4 regions of the Musicola paradisiaca NCPPB 2511 genome follow, and region 1 is predicted to be linked to each of the others. Evidence: predicted binding sites of a transcription regulator. Region 1 holds the regulator's gene; each other region holds the start of a gene.

Evidence for each region. Region 1 encodes CRP, which controls carbon source genes, mostly activating them, when cyclic AMP is high. Its sites were predicted from a motif close to ATGTGANNNNNNTCACAT; they were not measured.
Region 2: a site for CRP is predicted at 2,116-2,133, ahead of rhaS (HTH-type transcriptional activator RhaS). Genes of this name have one in related genera too.
Region 3: a site for CRP is predicted at 2,576-2,593, ahead of msrB (peptide-methionine (R)-S-oxide reductase MsrB). Genes of this name have one in related genera too.
Region 4: a site for CRP is predicted at 1,776-1,793, ahead of deoC (deoxyribose-phosphate aldolase). Genes of this name have one in related genera too.

Annotation. Positions count from the first base shown of each region.
Region 1 is NZ_CM001857.1:410,487-414,700, reverse strand. Features, by position in the region: gene DPA2511_RS01900 (YheU family protein) at 1-31, shown strand, start outside; gene DPA2511_RS01895 (phosphoribulokinase) at 149-1,018, shown strand; gene DPA2511_RS01890 (OsmC family protein) at 1,071-1,478, opposite strand; gene crp (cAMP-activated global transcriptional regulator CRP) at 1,794-2,426, shown strand; gene argD (bifunctional acetylornithine/succinyldiaminopimelate transaminase) at 2,495-3,715, opposite strand; gene DPA2511_RS01875 (aminodeoxychorismate synthase component II) at 3,837-4,214, opposite strand, start outside.
Region 2 is NZ_CM001857.1:4,026,577-4,030,790, reverse strand. Features, by position in the region: gene DPA2511_RS17875 (L-rhamnose isomerase) at 1-489, opposite strand, end outside; gene rhaB (rhamnulokinase) at 486-1,958, opposite strand; gene rhaS (HTH-type transcriptional activator RhaS) at 2,293-3,138, shown strand; gene rhaR (HTH-type transcriptional activator RhaR) at 3,211-4,101, shown strand; gene DPA2511_RS17855 (dipeptide ABC transporter ATP-binding protein) at 4,075-4,214, opposite strand, start outside.
Region 3 is NZ_CM001857.1:2,325,263-2,329,476, reverse strand. Features, by position in the region: gene DPA2511_RS10190 (aldo/keto reductase) at 1-349, shown strand, start outside; gene DPA2511_RS10185 (D-hexose-6-phosphate mutarotase) at 403-1,275, opposite strand; gene gapA (glyceraldehyde-3-phosphate dehydrogenase) at 1,372-2,367, opposite strand; gene msrB (peptide-methionine (R)-S-oxide reductase MsrB) at 2,718-3,134, shown strand; gene DPA2511_RS10170 (YeaC family protein) at 3,199-3,468, shown strand; gene pncA (bifunctional nicotinamidase/pyrazinamidase) at 3,616-4,214, opposite strand, start outside.
Region 4 is NZ_CM001857.1:3,874,607-3,878,820, forward strand. Features, by position in the region: gene deoA (thymidine phosphorylase) at 1-798, opposite strand, end outside; gene deoC (deoxyribose-phosphate aldolase) at 867-1,646, opposite strand; gene DPA2511_RS17085 (GIY-YIG nuclease family protein) at 2,342-2,644, shown strand; gene DPA2511_RS17090 (GNAT family N-acetyltransferase) at 2,631-3,134, opposite strand; gene ubiT (ubiquinone anaerobic biosynthesis accessory factor UbiT) at 3,128-3,652, opposite strand; gene ubiU (ubiquinone anaerobic biosynthesis protein UbiU) at 3,998-4,214, shown strand, end outside.

The sequences.
Region 1 (4,214 bases):
CTTGCGCAGCGGCGTGATTCACGACGGCTGACACGCCCGCTGGAAAACGTAAATTGGCGTGTCAGGCCGGAACAAACATGATAACAATAAGGATATTGCGTTATGGTCGATCACGACCCGCGCCGCCTGACCGACCGGAGTTTGCATCATGTCGCATCAACACCCGATTATTGCAGTAACCGGCTCCAGCGGCGCCGGCACTACCACCACCAGCCTGGCGTTTCATAAAATTTTCCAGCAGCTCAATATCCGCGCCGCGCAGGTCGACGGTGACAGCTATCACCGTTATACCCGTCCGGAAATGGACATGGCGATCCGTAAAGCGCGGGATCTGGGCAGGCACATCAGCTACTTCGGCCCGGAAGCCAATGATTTCAGTTTGCTGGAACAGGCGTTTATCGACTATGGTCGCAGCGGCAGCGGTAAAACCCGCAAATATCTCCACACCTACGACGAAGCCATTCCCTACAAGCAGGTACCGGGAACATTCACCCCCTGGGAACCGATGCCGGAACCCACGGATATTCTGTTTTACGAGGGGCTGCACGGCGGCGTCGTGACGGAATCCCATAACGTCGCCCAGCATGTGGACTTACTGGTCGGCGTGGTGCCGATCGTCAACCTGGAGTGGATGCAGAAACTGGTACGGGATATCAACGACCGCGGCCACTCACGCGAAGCGGTGATGGATTCGGTGGTTCGCTCGATGGAGGACTACATCACCTATATCACCCCGCAGTTTTCACGCACGCACATCAACTTCCAGCGCGTCCCGACAGTCGATACCTCCAATCCGTTTGCCGCCAAATCCGTTCCATCCATGGATGAAAGTTTTGTCGTGATCCACTTTCAGGGGATGAGCAACATCGACTACCCCTACTTGCTGGCCATGCTGCAAGGTTCGTTTATTTCGCACATCAATACGCTCGTGGTGCCGGGAGGGAAAATGGGGCTGGCGATGGAGCTGATTATGACGCCGCTGGTACAGCGGCTACTGGCGGGCGATAACATCGGTTAAAGCGTGGCGCGGCAGCCGTACAACCGCCGCGCATGATGTGCAACCGACCGGGTCATTCCAGTTCGACGACTTCATGGCTGTGAGTGATATGTACCGTTTTTCCCAACATCAGCGCGACGGAACAATATTTTTCCGCCGACAGCGCGACGGCGCGCTCAACTGCTTTGTCGGTCAAGCCGCGCCCTTTCACAATGAAATGCAAATTAATCGTGGTGAACATACGCGGCGCTTCTTCGCGGCGCTCCGACGTTAATCGTACTTCGCAATCCGCGACATCCTGACGCCCTTTCTGCAAGATGGATACCACGTCGACGGCGCTGCATCCACCCGCCGCCATCAGCACCATTTCCATCGGACTCGGCGCTTTGTCTCCGGCGTTTCCATCCATCAACACCTGATGCCCGGAGGCGGACTCGCCAAGAAACGTTAACCCTTCAACCCACTTCACCCGCGCCTGCATAACATTGACCCTCAACTATTTTTTAAAAATTACATCGCTTATGTATAAACCCGACTAAAATCAGAGTTTAATCATGCTGAAGCGAGACAACACGAGACACTACACACAACCTGTGTTAAAAACGGGGAAATAATCCGGTGTGTGAGCCTCTACCAGACACATCCTGATTATGACGTCACCCGATAGACAGCCTCAGTATATTCCCTGACGTCATTCCGCCTGAGTGGAATTTAAATATAACTATGTTATCACGCCGTACAGGGAACTCTGAGCCCTGTGATTTGCGCAGTGAATTACAACAGAGGATAACAGCGAATGGTTCTCGGCAAACCGCAAACAGACCCGACTCTCGAATGGTTCCTTTCTCATTGCCATATTCACAAATACCCATCGAAGAGCACGCTTATTCACCAGGGTGAAAAAGCAGAGACGCTTTACTACATCGTGAAAGGCTCGGTCGCCGTGCTGATCAAGGATGAAGAAGGTAAGGAAATGATCCTGTCCTATCTCAACCAGGGAGATTTCATTGGTGAACTCGGCCTGTTTGAAGAAGGTCAGGAACGTAGCGCCTGGGTTCGGGCCAAAACCGCCTGTGAAGTCGCCGAAATTTCCTACAAGAAATTCCGCCAGCTGATTCAGGTCAACCCCGATATTCTTATGCGTCTGTCTTCACAGATGGCGCGCCGTCTACAAGTCACGTCCCAGAAAGTGGGAAATCTGGCGTTTCTTGATGTAACGGGCCGCATCGCCCAAACACTGTTAAACCTGGCCAAGCAACCCGATGCCATGACGCATCCTGACGGCATGCAGATCAAGATTACCCGTCAGGAAATCGGTCAGATCGTCGGATGTTCTCGTGAAACCGTCGGCCGTATTCTGAAGATGCTGGAAGACCAGAATCTGATTTCCGCGCACGGCAAAACCATTGTGGTGTACGGTACACGCTGAGTCATTGCGACGCCGGATCAAAAAGAGCGTGCTGCGGCACGCTCTTTTATTTTCAGCAACAGACGAACTTATTGCTCCACAACCTTCGCGACCGCCTGTTCGAACAGCGCCATGCCTTGATCGATATCGTCCAGTTCAATCACCAGCGACGGCACAAAGCGAATCACATCCGGCCCGGCGACCAGAATCATTAACCCCAGTTCGGCCGACGCCGACAGGAAATCGCGCGCACGACCATGCCACGCTTTCTTGAGTTGTGCGCCAATCAACAGCCCCATACCGCGGACTTCATCAAAAATGCCAAACCGCTCATTGATACGGTGCAACGCCGCCGCAAAACGTTCATGACGAGCTTCCACCCCAGACAGCACTTCCGGCGTATTGATCACATCCAGCGCCGCTTCCGCCACCGCGCAGGCCAGCGGGTTGCCGCCGTAGGTGGTGCCGTGCAAACCGACGCTCATGACGGACGCCACTTCCTCGGTGGTCAGGCAAGCGCTGATGGGGAAACCGCCGCCCAACGCCTTGGCGGTGGTCAGGATATCCGGCCTCACGCCGTAATGCATGTAGGAGAACAGCTTGCCGCTGCGGCCCATGCCGCACTGCACTTCGTCGAACACCAGCAGCGCGTTGTACTGGTCGCACAATTCACGCACACCGGTGAGGAATTCCGGCGTCGCCGGCGTAATACCGCCCTCGCCCTGGATCGGTTCCAACACCACGGCACAGGTATGATCGTCCATCACCGCCTTCACCGCCGCCAGATCATTGAAAGGCACATGGATGATATCCGCCGGTTTCGGCCCGAAGCCGTCGGCGTACTTGGCCTGCCCGCCTACTGAAACCGTGAACAGCGTCCGGCCATGAAACGCCTGATAGAAAGCGATGATCTTGGTTTTATACGGACTATGGCGCTCGATGGCGTAATGACGAGCCAGTTTGAACGCCGCTTCATTGGCTTCCGCCCCCGAGTTGGCAAAAAACACCCGGTCGGCGAACGTGGCGGCAATCAGCTTGGAAGCCAGACGCAAAGCCGGCTCGTTGGTAAACACGTTGCTGGTGTGCCACAGGGTTTCGCCCTGCGTTTTCAACGCCTCAACCAGCGCCGGATGACAATGTCCCAGCGCGGTAACGGCAATACCGCCGGAAAAATCGATGTATTCTTTGCCCTGCTGATCCCAGACACGGCTCCCTTTACCCTTCACCGGCACGAACTGCGCGGGCGCATAAATCGGAAGAATGACCTTGTCGTATGTTTCCCGCGTTACTGCTGATTTTTCTGTCGCCATCTGCTGCCCCGTGATGATATCCCATTGTCCAACATGAAAATATAGTCAATAAATATGCATAAAAAATCACACGAGCGCAATCGATAAATCCGCTCGCCCGTCGACGCTATTCACTATCCGTTTATAAATTCATGAAATTTTTCAACAACTGATGCCCCTGTCGGCTAAGAATACTCTCCGGATGAAACTGTACACCTTCCAACGGCAACGCTCGGTGGCGAATACCCATGATTTCATCCGGTCGCCCATCCCGTTCCGTCCAGGCGGTCACGTCAAAACAGGCCGGCAACGTTTCAGATGCCAGAATCAGCGAGTGATAGCGAGTCACCGTCAACGGATTTTCCAGCCCGAGAAACACCCCTTGTCCGGAATGACGAATCGCCGATGTTTTGCCGTGCATTACCTGCCGGGCCCGGATCACCTGAGCGCCAAACGCTTGCCCTAACGCCTGATGACCAAGGCATACCCCCAGAATCGGCAGTTTGCCGGCAAAGTGACG
Region 2 (4,214 bases), 1.0 Mb from region 1:
CTGGCAGTGTTCAATCCAAAAGCGGCGTATGTTTTCATCCGGGTGCGACAGGGTAAAGCCGTCGCTGCTGAGCGGATGAGAGAAACAGGTCGGATTGAAGTCCAGCCCCAGCGCGTTTTCCCGCGCCCAGTCCACCCAGCGGCTGAAGTGGCGCGGCTCGATGGCGTTACGCGCCACCGGTGTATCCGATTCCAGATAAATGGCGTGCAGATTCAATCGCTTGGGGCCGGGTATCAGGCGCAGCGCCTGTTCCAGATCGGCGCGCAGTTCGTCGGCGTTGCGCGCCTTGCCGGGGTAGTTGCCGGTGGCCTGAATGCCGCCGGTCAATGCGCCGCCCTGCTGTTCAAAACCGGCGACGTCGTCTCCCTGCCAGCAGTGCATGGAGACGGGGATCTGGTCGAGCCGACGCAAGGCCGCGTCCACATCCACGTTCAGTTTGGCATAGCGTTCTTGTGCCAGACGCCAGGCGGTTTCAATGGCTGTATTCATACGGTGAGTTCCTCATTAATCTGGCAAAGCGCCTGGAAACGGCGCCAATGGCCAGTGAAATCAATATCCTGACGGGGGGTATAGTGTTGCAGCGGGAAACTGTCGGGCAGCAAGCGACGGAACGCCGCCAGATCGGCCACTTCGCCCTGGGCGATCAGCTGGCAGCCGATATTGCCGAGAGTGGAGGCTTCTACCGGGCCGGCCACCACCGGAATCTGGCACACATCGGCGCAAAGCTGATTCAGCAGCCGGTTCTGGCAGCCGCCGCCCACCACATGCAGACGGCGGATCGGCGACTGACGCAGCGACGCCAGCGTCAGCAGGCCCTGCCGGTAGCCGAGCGCCAGACTATCCATGATGCAGCGCGTCATCGCGGCAGACGTTTGCGGCACCGGTTGCCGGTGCTCGCGGCAAAAATCGCGGATCGCCTCGCTCATGGACGGCGGATTGATGAAGCGCTCGTCGTTCGGATTGATAAGGCTGGCGAAGCCGGTTTCCTGTTCCGCCGCCTCCAACAGCGCCGGCAGATCGCTCACCTGCTGTTCCTGGCTGATGCGTTGCAGTAGCCACAGCCCCATGATGTTTTTCAGGACGCGATAACGCCCGTTGGTTCCGCCTTCATTGGTGATGTTGGCGGCCATCGCGCGGTCACTGATGAACGGCGTCTGGCTTTCGATGCCGATAAGCGACCAGGTGCCGGAGCTGAGGTAGGCGCTGTCGTCATCGTTCAACGGGGTGGCGACCACCGCGCTGGCGGTGTCGTGACTGGCGACGGCAATCACCGGGATGCGGGCGCCGCTGGGGGCGAGCCAGTCGCCCAGAGGATCGCCGGGCTGGCTAGGTGCCGGCAGCCAGTGTGCTTGGATGCCGAGGTAATCCAGCAGCAGCGGATCCCAGTCACCGCGGGTCAGATTCAGCATCTGGGTGGTGGTAGCGTTGGTGTATTCGCTCGCCATCCTGCCGGTCAGCCGATAGTGAAAGTAGTCGGGGATCATCAGCAGGTGCGCGATTTGCGCCCAATATTCCGGTTGCTGCTGGCGCAGCGCCCGGAGCTGGTAAAGGGTGTTGAACGGCAGAAACTGAATGCCGGTGTGACGATAGAGGGTGTCGCGTCCGAGGTCGGCGATGACCTGCGCCATCACGCCGTCGGTGCGGTGATCCCGATAGGAATAGGGCGGCCCGATACGCTGGCCCTGTCGATCCAGCGCCACCATATCGACTCCCCAGCTGTCGATGCCGATGCTGGCTGGCCGGATCCCGCGCCGATCCACTGTATTCAGACCTTGCAAAATGTGCCGCTCCAGTGCGTCCAGATCCCACAGGTGATGCCCGTGATCAACCACCAGACGATTGCTGAAACGGTGGATCTCCTCCAGCGAGAGACGCTGGGTGTCCGTGTCCAGCGACGCCAGCATGACCCTTCCGCTGGATGCGCCGAGATCGACCGCTACGCTGTGTGTTATCGCCATTGCCCGTTCCCTTGTCGTTCTGTTATGTCGGGCAGTGTAGGGAAGATAGTCGGGGCGCACCTTTGGGTGAGTGCCATCTGTGAAAACGGGTTGGCAAAATGGCAAAGCTGACGGTGAAATCGCTCACATTCCAGGGCGGGGATCGCGGAGAAAACACCTGTGATCCTACCCACATTTCAGTAATTTAACGGCACGATCTTGAAAAAATGACATCGTTCCGGCCGGGGCGCGGCGCTATTTTAAGGCGTGGGTGCCCGGCACTGGCTACTATCGTTCACAGACTATCGGTTTACCGACGTAACAGTCTGGCAATAGCCGCAGGCGGAGGGGCAACATGACGATACTTCATGGCGATGAGTTTTTTGTTTCGCAGGCGACGACGGTGGCGGTGGAACCTCGTATGCCCCAGAGCGCATTTCCGGAGCATTACCACGATTTTTGGGAGATTGTGGTGGTGGATCAGGGCGCCGGGGTGCACGTATTCAACGATCAACCCTATGTGTTGTGCAGCGGCGCGGTGTTTTTCGTGCGCGACAACGACCGTCACCTGTTCGAGCAGGTCGAGGAACTGCACCTGACCAACGTGCTGTATCGCTCGCCGCGCGGCTTTCGCTTTCTGTCCGACATCGCGCCGTTTCTGCCTTACGGCCCGAACGGCGAATGGCTGGGGCAATGGCAGGTCAACAACGGAACCCGGCAGCAGGTAAAACAGCTGATTCTGCAACTGGCCGGGCAGGCCCGCAGCGAGCGTCCGGAGGACATCGCTACCAGTGAAAGCCTGTTCCTGCAGATTCTGGTGCTGTTGCGGCAAAAAGGATTCCGTACCCAGAGCGACGGCAGCGCAGCGCAGGGGATTCAGGCGTTGTTGGGCTGGTTGCAGAATAATTTCTGCGAGGAAGTGAACTGGGATGCGTTGGCGGAGCGTTTTTCGCTGTCGTTGCGCACGATGCATCGGCAGCTCAAGCAGCACACCGGTATGACGCCGCAGCGTTATTTGAACCGTCTGCGTTTGCTGGAGGCCCGCCGTCGTTTGCAGCAGAGCGACGATTCCATCACCACCATCGCCCATGATTGCGGCTTTAGCGACAGCAACCATTTTTCGACGCAGTTTCGCAAGGCGTTCTCGTTGGCACCCAAATCGCTGCGTCATCGGGCGCAGCATGAGGAAACCATCCAGTAGGTAGCCCGCCGTCAGGCGCGATCCGTTGCGACGGTGGCGGGCACTCTCTGGCAGAGACAGGTGTAAGAGAGCGTGCAATCTCGCGGCCTTAAGTTACAAACAGAAGATTATTTCCTGACCGAAAAAAATGCGGTCACGGTAGCGGAACGCAGCCCTCAGTCTGCGTTCCCGCTGCATCATCACGATTTCGACGAGCTGGTGATTGTCTGGCGCGGTAACGGCCTGCATATCTGGAACGACGTCCCTTATCGCATTACCTGCGGCGACCTGTTTTATGTGACCGCCGACGATCGCCACAGCTACGAATCCGTTCATGCACTGGAACTGGACAATATTCTGTATATTCGCCCGCGCCTGACCTTGCCCACCGACTGGCAGAACCTGCTGCCGGACGGTGGGGTGGCGCAACAGCAACGCTATTGGCGGTTAGGGGAGCAGGGGATGGCGATTATCCGCGATCGGGTGGAGTCCTTGACGCAGGAGTGCATGAAGTCCGATCCGCTATCGTTGCAACTGAGCGAAGTGCTGCTGATGCAAATCGCGCTGCTGGCGCTGCGCTATCGTCACGCGCCCGGCGAGACGCAACTGGCGGATGCCCATCAGCTTGACCTGTTGATGAATGCGCTGCGGGACAGCATCGCCCAGCCTTTCCGGCTGGAGGCGTTTTGTCAGCAATATGGGTTCAGCCTGCGCAGCCTGCGCAGTCGCTTCAAACAGCAAACCGGTATGAGCGTTTCGCAGTATCTGCGCCAGCTACGGCTGTGCCGGGCGATGGAGCTGTTGCGTTATGACCGTCAGACCATCAGCGAGGTGGCGGCGCAATGCGGTTTTGACGACAGTAACTATTTTTCGGTGGTATTCCATCAGGCGTTTGGCGTGACGCCCAGCAGTTACCGGCAACGTTTTCAAACTCGGAGCGTTGCCGGTACGGCTTGTTCAGATGTGGATATCGGCAACCGTTGACAGCAATTGGCGGGTGTAGGGATGCTGGGGCTGAGTGAAAATCTGTTCGACCGTGCCGCGTTCCACCACTTCGCCGCTTTTCATCACCAGAATGCGATGGCTCATATGTTGCA
Region 3 (4,214 bases), 1.9 Mb from region 1:
CTTAGCGTCCAGGGGCATTGAGTATGATTTGCTGCCCTGGTGTCGGCAACACCAGCTGCCGGTGATGGCTTATTGCCCGTTAGCGCAGGCCGGAACATTACGCAACAACCTATTCGGGAATTCAGCCATCGTTCGTGTTGCAGAGCAGTATGGGCTGACGCCGGCACACGTTTTACTGGCATGGGCGATTCGTCATCCCGGTGTGATCGCGATCCCTAAAGCCAGCTCGGTAGCTCATGTCAGGGAGAATGCCGCTGCTATGTCGGTGACGCTGAACGATGAGGCGCTTGCGCTATTGGAACAGGCGTTTCCCGCGCCTCGCCGCAAGATGCCGCTGGATATCGTGTAATCGCTTCGGCGGTGTTTCTCGGTCATGGCTGGCGTTCGCCAGCCATTATTTCATCACTTATTGATACGGATCGTAGTGGCCAGACGGGCCGGGGCCTGGGTCGTGGCGACAAACGGCTGAGTAACTTTGGCGGTTTCCACGCAAACGAAGGTTCGGCTGCCCGCTTCGGTCATATCGCTGATGGTTTTCGCCAGATCAGCACCTGGGTTCCAGGCAACGACATCGCTATGGTGGTGGTGATGCACTTCAATGGTGCGGTTTAGTACCGGATCCTGAATGCGGCTAATGGACGAGGGGTGTGTATAAATACGATCCGTCCGATCCGTAAAGACCAAATCACCCTGTTGGACATCAGTATTACCGCCATTCACTTTGTCGATGAACGTATCTCCCAGCCCACTGACACTGATTTTGCCGATGTCACCAATCTGGAAATAGGTATGCAGCGCGCTGGTAATGCTGTAATTGCCGTGTGCTTCCAACTCCATATGACATTCGGACTGGCTCAAGTGGAAACGCGCTATCACGGTGAATTCATGCGGCCAAGCTTGCCGGGTTTGCTCGGTATCACGCAATGTGAAGGAGAGGGTAACGCCGTGCTCATCCTCGCTGTGTGCGGTGAACTCCCACGGCAACAGTCGGCCGAAACCGTGGTTGGGCTGGGATACCGGGCCAAACCAAGGGAAACAAATGGGGACGCCGCCGCGAATAGCTACGCCATCTTCAAATGGCGTATTCTCGCTGATCCACAGTACCGGCGCTTCGCCCTGGGGTTGCCAGCTAAGCAGGTGCGCCCCCTGTAGGGCGACGGCAGCACGAACTTTCGGGTGTTCGACGACGATCAGCGGTAGCTGATCTAACTGACGTTGACTGATATGAGCGGTAATAGTGTCGATGATAGGAAGCGAATAGATGCTGTCGTTCATGATATGGGGTCTTGCCTTATTAAAGTGAAGTTAGACCTGCAGATAAGCAAAAGGGCGACATCGTCGCCCTTTTATCATCGTCTCATCATCACGCCATTATTTGGAGATGTGGGCGATCAGATCCAGAACCTTGTTGGAATAACCGGTTTCGTTGTCGTACCAGGAAACCAGTTTCACAAACGTGTCGCTCAGTGCGATACCGGCTTTGGCGTCGAATACGGAAGTCAGTTTTTCGCCGTTGAAATCGGTAGATACAACGTCGTCTTCTGTGTAACCCAGCACGCCTTTCAATTCGCCTTCGGACGCGGCTTTGATGGCTTCACAGATTTCTTTGTATGTAGCCGGTTTTTCCAGACGTGCAGTCAGGTCAACCACGGATACGTTCGGCGTCGGAACACGGAACGCCATACCGGTCAGTTTGCCGTTCAGCGCAGGGATAACTTTACCTACCGCTTTGGCAGCACCGGTAGAGGACGGGATAATGTTCTGGGACGCGCCGCGACCGCCGCGCCAGTCTTTGTGAGACGGGCCGTCAACGGTTTTCTGAGTAGCGGTGGTGGCGTGAACGGTAGTCATCAGCGCTTCAACGATGCCGAATTTGTCGTTGATGACTTTCGCCAGCGGCGCCAGGCAGTTAGTGGTACAAGATGCGTTGGAAACGATATCCTGACCAGCGTAAGCGGTGTGGTTAACACCCATTACGAACATCGGGGTATTGTCTTTGGACGGACCCGTCAGAACAACTTTCTTGGCACCAGCCTGAATGTGTTTGCGTGCGGTTTCGTCAGTCAGGAAAATACCGGTTGCTTCAGCAACCACATCAACGCCAACGTCGTTCCATTTCAGGCTAGCCGGATCTCTTTCTGCGGTAACACGGATAGTTTTGCCGTTAACGACCAGATTGCCATTTTTCACTTCAACCGTGCCGTTGAAACGTCCATGAGTAGAGTCATATTTCAGCATGTACGCCATGTATTCCGCGTCCAACAGATCGTTGATTGCAACGATTTCGATGTCAGAACGTTCTTGCGCAGCGCGGAAAACAATACGGCCAATACGGCCAAATCCGTTGATACCTACTTTGATAGTCATATATTCCACCAGCTATTGGTTAGTGAATAAAAGGTTGGTTGTAAAATTACAAAAACCTTACTGAGCGTCAAGCGGAATCGAGTCAATAGTTGCTGTAAGTCAAAAGCCTGCCCAACAATTGCACGATCAATAGCAATCAGCCTAACTAAAGTGCTGCGACAATGATATGAGGAATAGGCGGCTATTAGAACACTTGTCCGTTACCTAATTGTGACCGATATCACAATTAAGGATGCTTATGGCTGCGTTGCCTGTGTGCAAGGGGAAACAAGCTGCTGGTGTGTTAATTTTTTGTTATGTTTATTCGTTGTATTCATCAGGTGAAACTTTTTGTTTACGGTGCGAATAACATGACTAAATTACCCCTGAATCAGCGTAATCCTGAGACGTTAACGGAGATACAGCGCTATGTCACCCAGCAACGCGGTACCGAAGCACCCTTCACCGGCAAGTTGCTTCATAACCGGCGTACCGGCGTTTACCACTGTTTGTGTTGCCATCAACCGCTCTTTGAGTCGATGCACAAATATGACTCCGGGTGTGGCTGGCCCAGCTTTGATCAACCTTGTACTACCGAGTCGGTGCGTTATCTGGACGACTATTCTCATCATATGCACCGTATTGAAATCCGTTGCGGCCACTGTGATGCCCACCTTGGACATGTATTCCCAGATGGCCCGCAGGATTCGACCGGTGAGCGCTACTGCGTTAACTCTGCATCACTCAGCTTTGTTGATGCGGAAAATAATCAGCAGACTGATGGTTAAGAGTTTTCAATGAATCATTGGATTGAAACGTTTCAGCTCGAATTAATCAATATCTGGAAAAAATATGCACATTGATGACTTAATTAGCGTCATGACTCCGGAGATTTATCAGCGGCTTGTTACGGCGGTTGAACTGGGCAAGTGGCCGGATGGCGTCGCGCTCAGCGCGGAACAGAAAGAAAATGCCTTGCAGGCAGTGATGTTGTGGCAATCTCGCCACAATACGGAAGCCGATCATATGACCATCAATACCCAGGGCGAAATCGAGATGAAGAGTAAGCAGGAGCTCAAACAACGTTTTGCCGGGGAGACGATCGCCAGGCTCAAGCCATAAAAGAACGGTAGCATCCAGCGGCGCGACGGGGAGTGAATGCGGGTTGAACGCAGTATGTCGACAGAGCGGCGCAATAAGTCCGAATGGATTCTACCGGTATGGTTCTTCATCACTTTTCAGCGGAAATACCCGAGCTGCGGTACCGCGTCAGGCGGGGGCATTGATGAAATGCGCCAAATCAATCAGCGTAGCGCCACGTTGCGACATCTCGTTCAGCGCGTTCTGGCTGTCGTTTGGGTGCAGATTGACGCCGCGACAACCATCGACCAGTACCTCGGTTTGATAACCCAATTCCAGAGCATCCAGTACGGTATATTTGACACAGTAATCTGTCGCCAGCCCGATGATGGTTAATTGGGTGATGCGGCGGCGATGGAGCCAGTCGTGCAAGCCGGTACTGGCGCGGTGGCCGTTGTCGAAAAAGGCGCTGTAGCTGTCGATATCAGGCTGAACCCCTTTACGCACTACCCATTCAATCGCATTTTGGTTCAGTCGGGGATGAAACTCCGCGCCAGGTTGGTTTTGAACACAGTGAACCGGCCACCAAATTTGCGTTAACCCGTCGAGATCGCCCATTGCTCCGATCTCCGTTCCTGAGTTCACGGCAAAACTGCGATGATTCGCCGGATGCCAGTCCTGGCTGGCAATCACGGTGATATTGGCTTTTATCGCGGCGTCTATCGCCAGATTTGCAACGTCGACCACGCGATCGCCGTCGGCGACGGCGAGTGCGCCGCCGGGGCAGA
Region 4 (4,214 bases), 1.2 Mb from region 1:
TTCACCGGTCAAAAAACGCACCGCTTCGCGTACCTCCAGCGCATTACCCGCGCTGGAAGCCAGCACCTGGCTCATGTCGGTCAACAACGCACTGGTGCGGCACCCCGCCTGATTCGCCACGCCGACGATCGCCTGCGCCAGTTGCTCCGATTGTTCATAAGTCGGCATAAACGCACCGGAACCGACTTTGACGTCCATCACCAGCGCGTCCAGCCCTTCCGCCAGCTTTTTCGCCAGAATCGAGGCGGTAATCAGCGCAATGGAATCCACCGTGGCGGTAATATCCCGCGTGGCATAAAACCGTTTGTCTGCCGGCGCCAGCGAGTTGGTTTGCCCGATAATCGCCACGCCGACATCTTGGATAATCTGGCGGAAACGCGCGTCGGTGGGGAGAATATCCAGGCCCGGAATCGACTCCAGCTTGTCCAGCGTACCGCCGGTGTGGCCCAGCCCACGGCCAGAAATCATCGGTACGTAACCACCACAGGCCGCCACCATCGGCCCCAGCATCAGGGAAGTGACGTCGCCGACGCCGCCGGTGGAATGCTTGTCCACCAGCGGGCCGTGCAGATCCAGCCCTTTCCAGTCCAGCACGGTGCCGGAATCACGCATCGCCAGCGTCAGCGCCACGCGCTCGTCCATGTTCATGTCGTGGAAAAAGATGGTCATCGCCAGCGCCGCGATCTGCCCCTCCGACACACTGTTGTCACGTATTCCATTGATGAAAAAGCGAATCTCTTCCGCACTGAGCGGATGCCCATCCCGTTTTTTACGGATGATTTCCTGAGTCAAAAACACGGCGGCGTTCTCCCCGAAGTCAACAAAGCGACGCAGACGCCAATACCCCGCGCAGCTTAACGATAGGTTTAATAGTTGCTGCGGCTGGCGGAAGCGCTATGGCCCAGTACCGTCAACAGGCTGCCCAACAGGCCCGACGCGCCGAACCGGAAATGACGGGCATCAGCCCACCCGGCGCCCATGATAGCGTCGGCAAGTTGCAGGTACTGGGCGGCATCCTCCGCAGTACGCACGCCGCCGGCCGGTTTGAACCCGACGTTCTCGCCCACGCCTTTGTCACGAATCACTTTCAGCATGATTTCCGCTGATTGCAGCGTCGCGTTGACCGCCACCTTGCCGGTAGAGGTTTTGATAAAATCCGCTCCGGCATCGATAGCGATTTCACTGGCCTGACGAATCAGCGCTTCGGTCTTCAATTCGCCGGTTTCGATAATCACCTTGAGTAATACGCCCGCCGCCGCACACGCTTCTTTACAGGCTGTCACCAGTTCGAAACCGACCTGACGGTTGCCCGCCATCAGCGCCCGATACGGGAACACCACATCCACCTCGTCCGCCCCATAAGCAATAGCGGCGCGGGTTTCAGCCAGCGCGACGTCGATGTCGTCATTACCGTGCGGAAAATTAGTGACGGTGGCAATACGCACCTCCGGCGTTCCCTGCTCGCACAGCGTCTTACGCGCCAGCGGCACAAAACGCGGATAAATGCAGACGGCGGCGGTTTTTCCCGCCGGGCTGCTGGCCTGACGACACAGAGCAATCACCTTTTCATCGGTATCGTCGTCATTCAGTGTGGTCAAGTCCATCAGCCCCAGCGCACGCTGCGCCACGGTAGTTAATTCAGTCATACAGCAATACTCCCACCCATTCAGCCAAACCCAATGGCCGCCCGCAGATAAAGCTTATCTGGCGGCCCCAGTGAGCAATGTTCTCATAATCACACAGATCGATTATAAAATAACAAAAATGAATTAATAATGTTATTTTTATCACATTCAAAAGACCACCGTCTGGATAGGGGAAACACCCGCATCCAGGTAAAGGGAAATTGAGCACGGACAGCGTGGTTTATCCCCACCGGATGTGGGGAACACGTCACATTCACGATCCCGGTTACGCCGAAAACCGGTTTATCCCCACGGGTGTGGGGAACACGAGAATGGGGATCAAATATGATTACCGTATCGCGGTTTATCCCCACGGGTGTGGGGAACACTCAGTTTGTGACGCTCAATGTCCAGCTGCGCGCGGTTTATCCCCACGGGTGTGGGGAACACGCTAAATATATCCTATTGTTTTCAAATCTATTTTTATACTCACAAAAATTCACCGATTTTTCCAGGCTGATAAAGAACGGTAACGCTTTGATAACTATAGCGTCTGTCATACGGCACCGCGAATATTGTCCGTCGCACCACGCACCGGTAGCGAGCCGCTCATTACGGCTACCACGGCAAGGCTATCGTAGCCCATCGGAAATCCGCTTTTCTTCAGACGTCGGGGCCGTAAGATAGTGCCGATAACACACTCTGCGGGCATTCCTGTGACGACATCGACAACCCTATGGTTTCTCTATATTTTACGCACGACCGGCGGCCAGCTTTACACCGGCATCACCACCGACGTCACACGCAGGTTGGCGCAGCATCAGGCAGGAAAAGGGGCGCGTTCATTGCGGGGAAAAGGAGCACTGGCGCTGGTCTATCACTGCGTCGTCAATGATCGATCCGCCGCGCTGAAGTGGGAATATCGCGTCAAACAGCTGACGAAAAAACAAAAAGAGAGGCTGGTGCAAACACAGCCTCTCCATGTGGCAGATTTTTTTTCCAGACTCAGAGCAGATTAAACGGCGCCGCGTACTCCACCATACCGCTCACGCCTTCGAAATGATTGTCCACCAGCGGGTAAATCTGGAAGGCCCGTTCAGTCTTCGGCCAGCGGCAGCGCAATTGCCGTTCAATGGCGGGAACGAAACCGAAACGCGAGTAGTAAGCCGGGTTGCCCAGCACCACCACGGCGGTATAACCAAATTCGTTAAGCGCATCCAGCCCTTCATATACCAGCTTTTCGCCCAATCCCTGTCGACGATAGGACGCCTCCACCGCCAGCGGCCCCAACCCGACCCATTGCCGGTCTTCGCCGTCCAGCGTCACCGGGCTAAAGGCGGCGTATCCCACGACCACACCTTCATCGTCGCTGGCCACAACCCCTAGCGTCAGCAACCCATCCTCTCGTAGTTGCTGTACCAGATCCGCTTCTTTGCCATCAGGGAAGGCTCCCCGCAACAGGTTGTCGATCCCCGGTGCATCCACCGGAATTTCAACACGAATCAACATGATGCCGGCGCGTGAGACGTTGACTGCTCCGCGCCCTCCTGTAAACCAGCCGCCACAAACGCCGCCAATTGCTCTAACGTCACGCGCAATGGCTTTGGCATCGCCTCAAGTTCGATAGCGTCCATCAAGTTTTTGACATACAACCCGAGCTCCGTATCACCTTCAATCCGCAACCGGCGCTGGAAAAACAGCGTATCGGGGTCTTCCCGACGTGCGGCGATCAGGATCAGATCATTGGCATCAGCGCTGAAGCTCACATCCGCCAGCGCGTTTTGGCTGACGATCAATTTTTGATCCTGCAATGACATAAACCACGTCAACCCGACATCCCGCACGTCAATCTTCAGCCAGCGGTTGTCCAGAAAGTCCAGTTCACCGTCTTCCAGCGCCTGGCGGAACTGCCACCCCAGCAACTGCTCCAACACCCGCCGCTGCAAAGAGAATGGCGTTAACATTAACGGTTTGCCCAGTAAACCGGGTGCCCGACGCACAATCTGCGCCCGTAGTTTTTCCAACACTGGCATGCTCCTCTAATGCGATGCTGAACTCGGCTGAATCCCTGAATAATGCAGACCATGCATCATTAACGAATACAACCTGATACCGCCACTATTCTGCCACACGGCAGGAATTGGGCTGGGGTCTACGTCAATACTTTAGCCTGTTCCTGGCAAAATCACGACCCGCCGCCGCGCCAATTGCCGTTTCATCTCACGATATGCTGGTTTAAATCAAAGTCCCGCCATGACAGGTTAACTAAGATCCCCTATTCGTTAAAAACCTGCATCGACTGATAACAATGTGGATCAGTCTGCCTGCATCATCAGCCCCCCGCTTTGCGGGCGTGGCGGAAGGAAGCCAGTATGGAATTGCTTTGCCCCGCCGGTAATCTGCCGGCATTGAAAGCCGCTATCGAAAACGGTGCTGACGCGGTGTACATCGGGCTAAAAGACGATACCAACGCCCGACATTTCGCCGGCCTCAACTTCACGGATAAAAAATTACAGGAAGCCAGCGACTATGTGCATCGCCACCGGCGCAAACTGCACATCGCCATTAATACCTTCGCGCATCCGGATG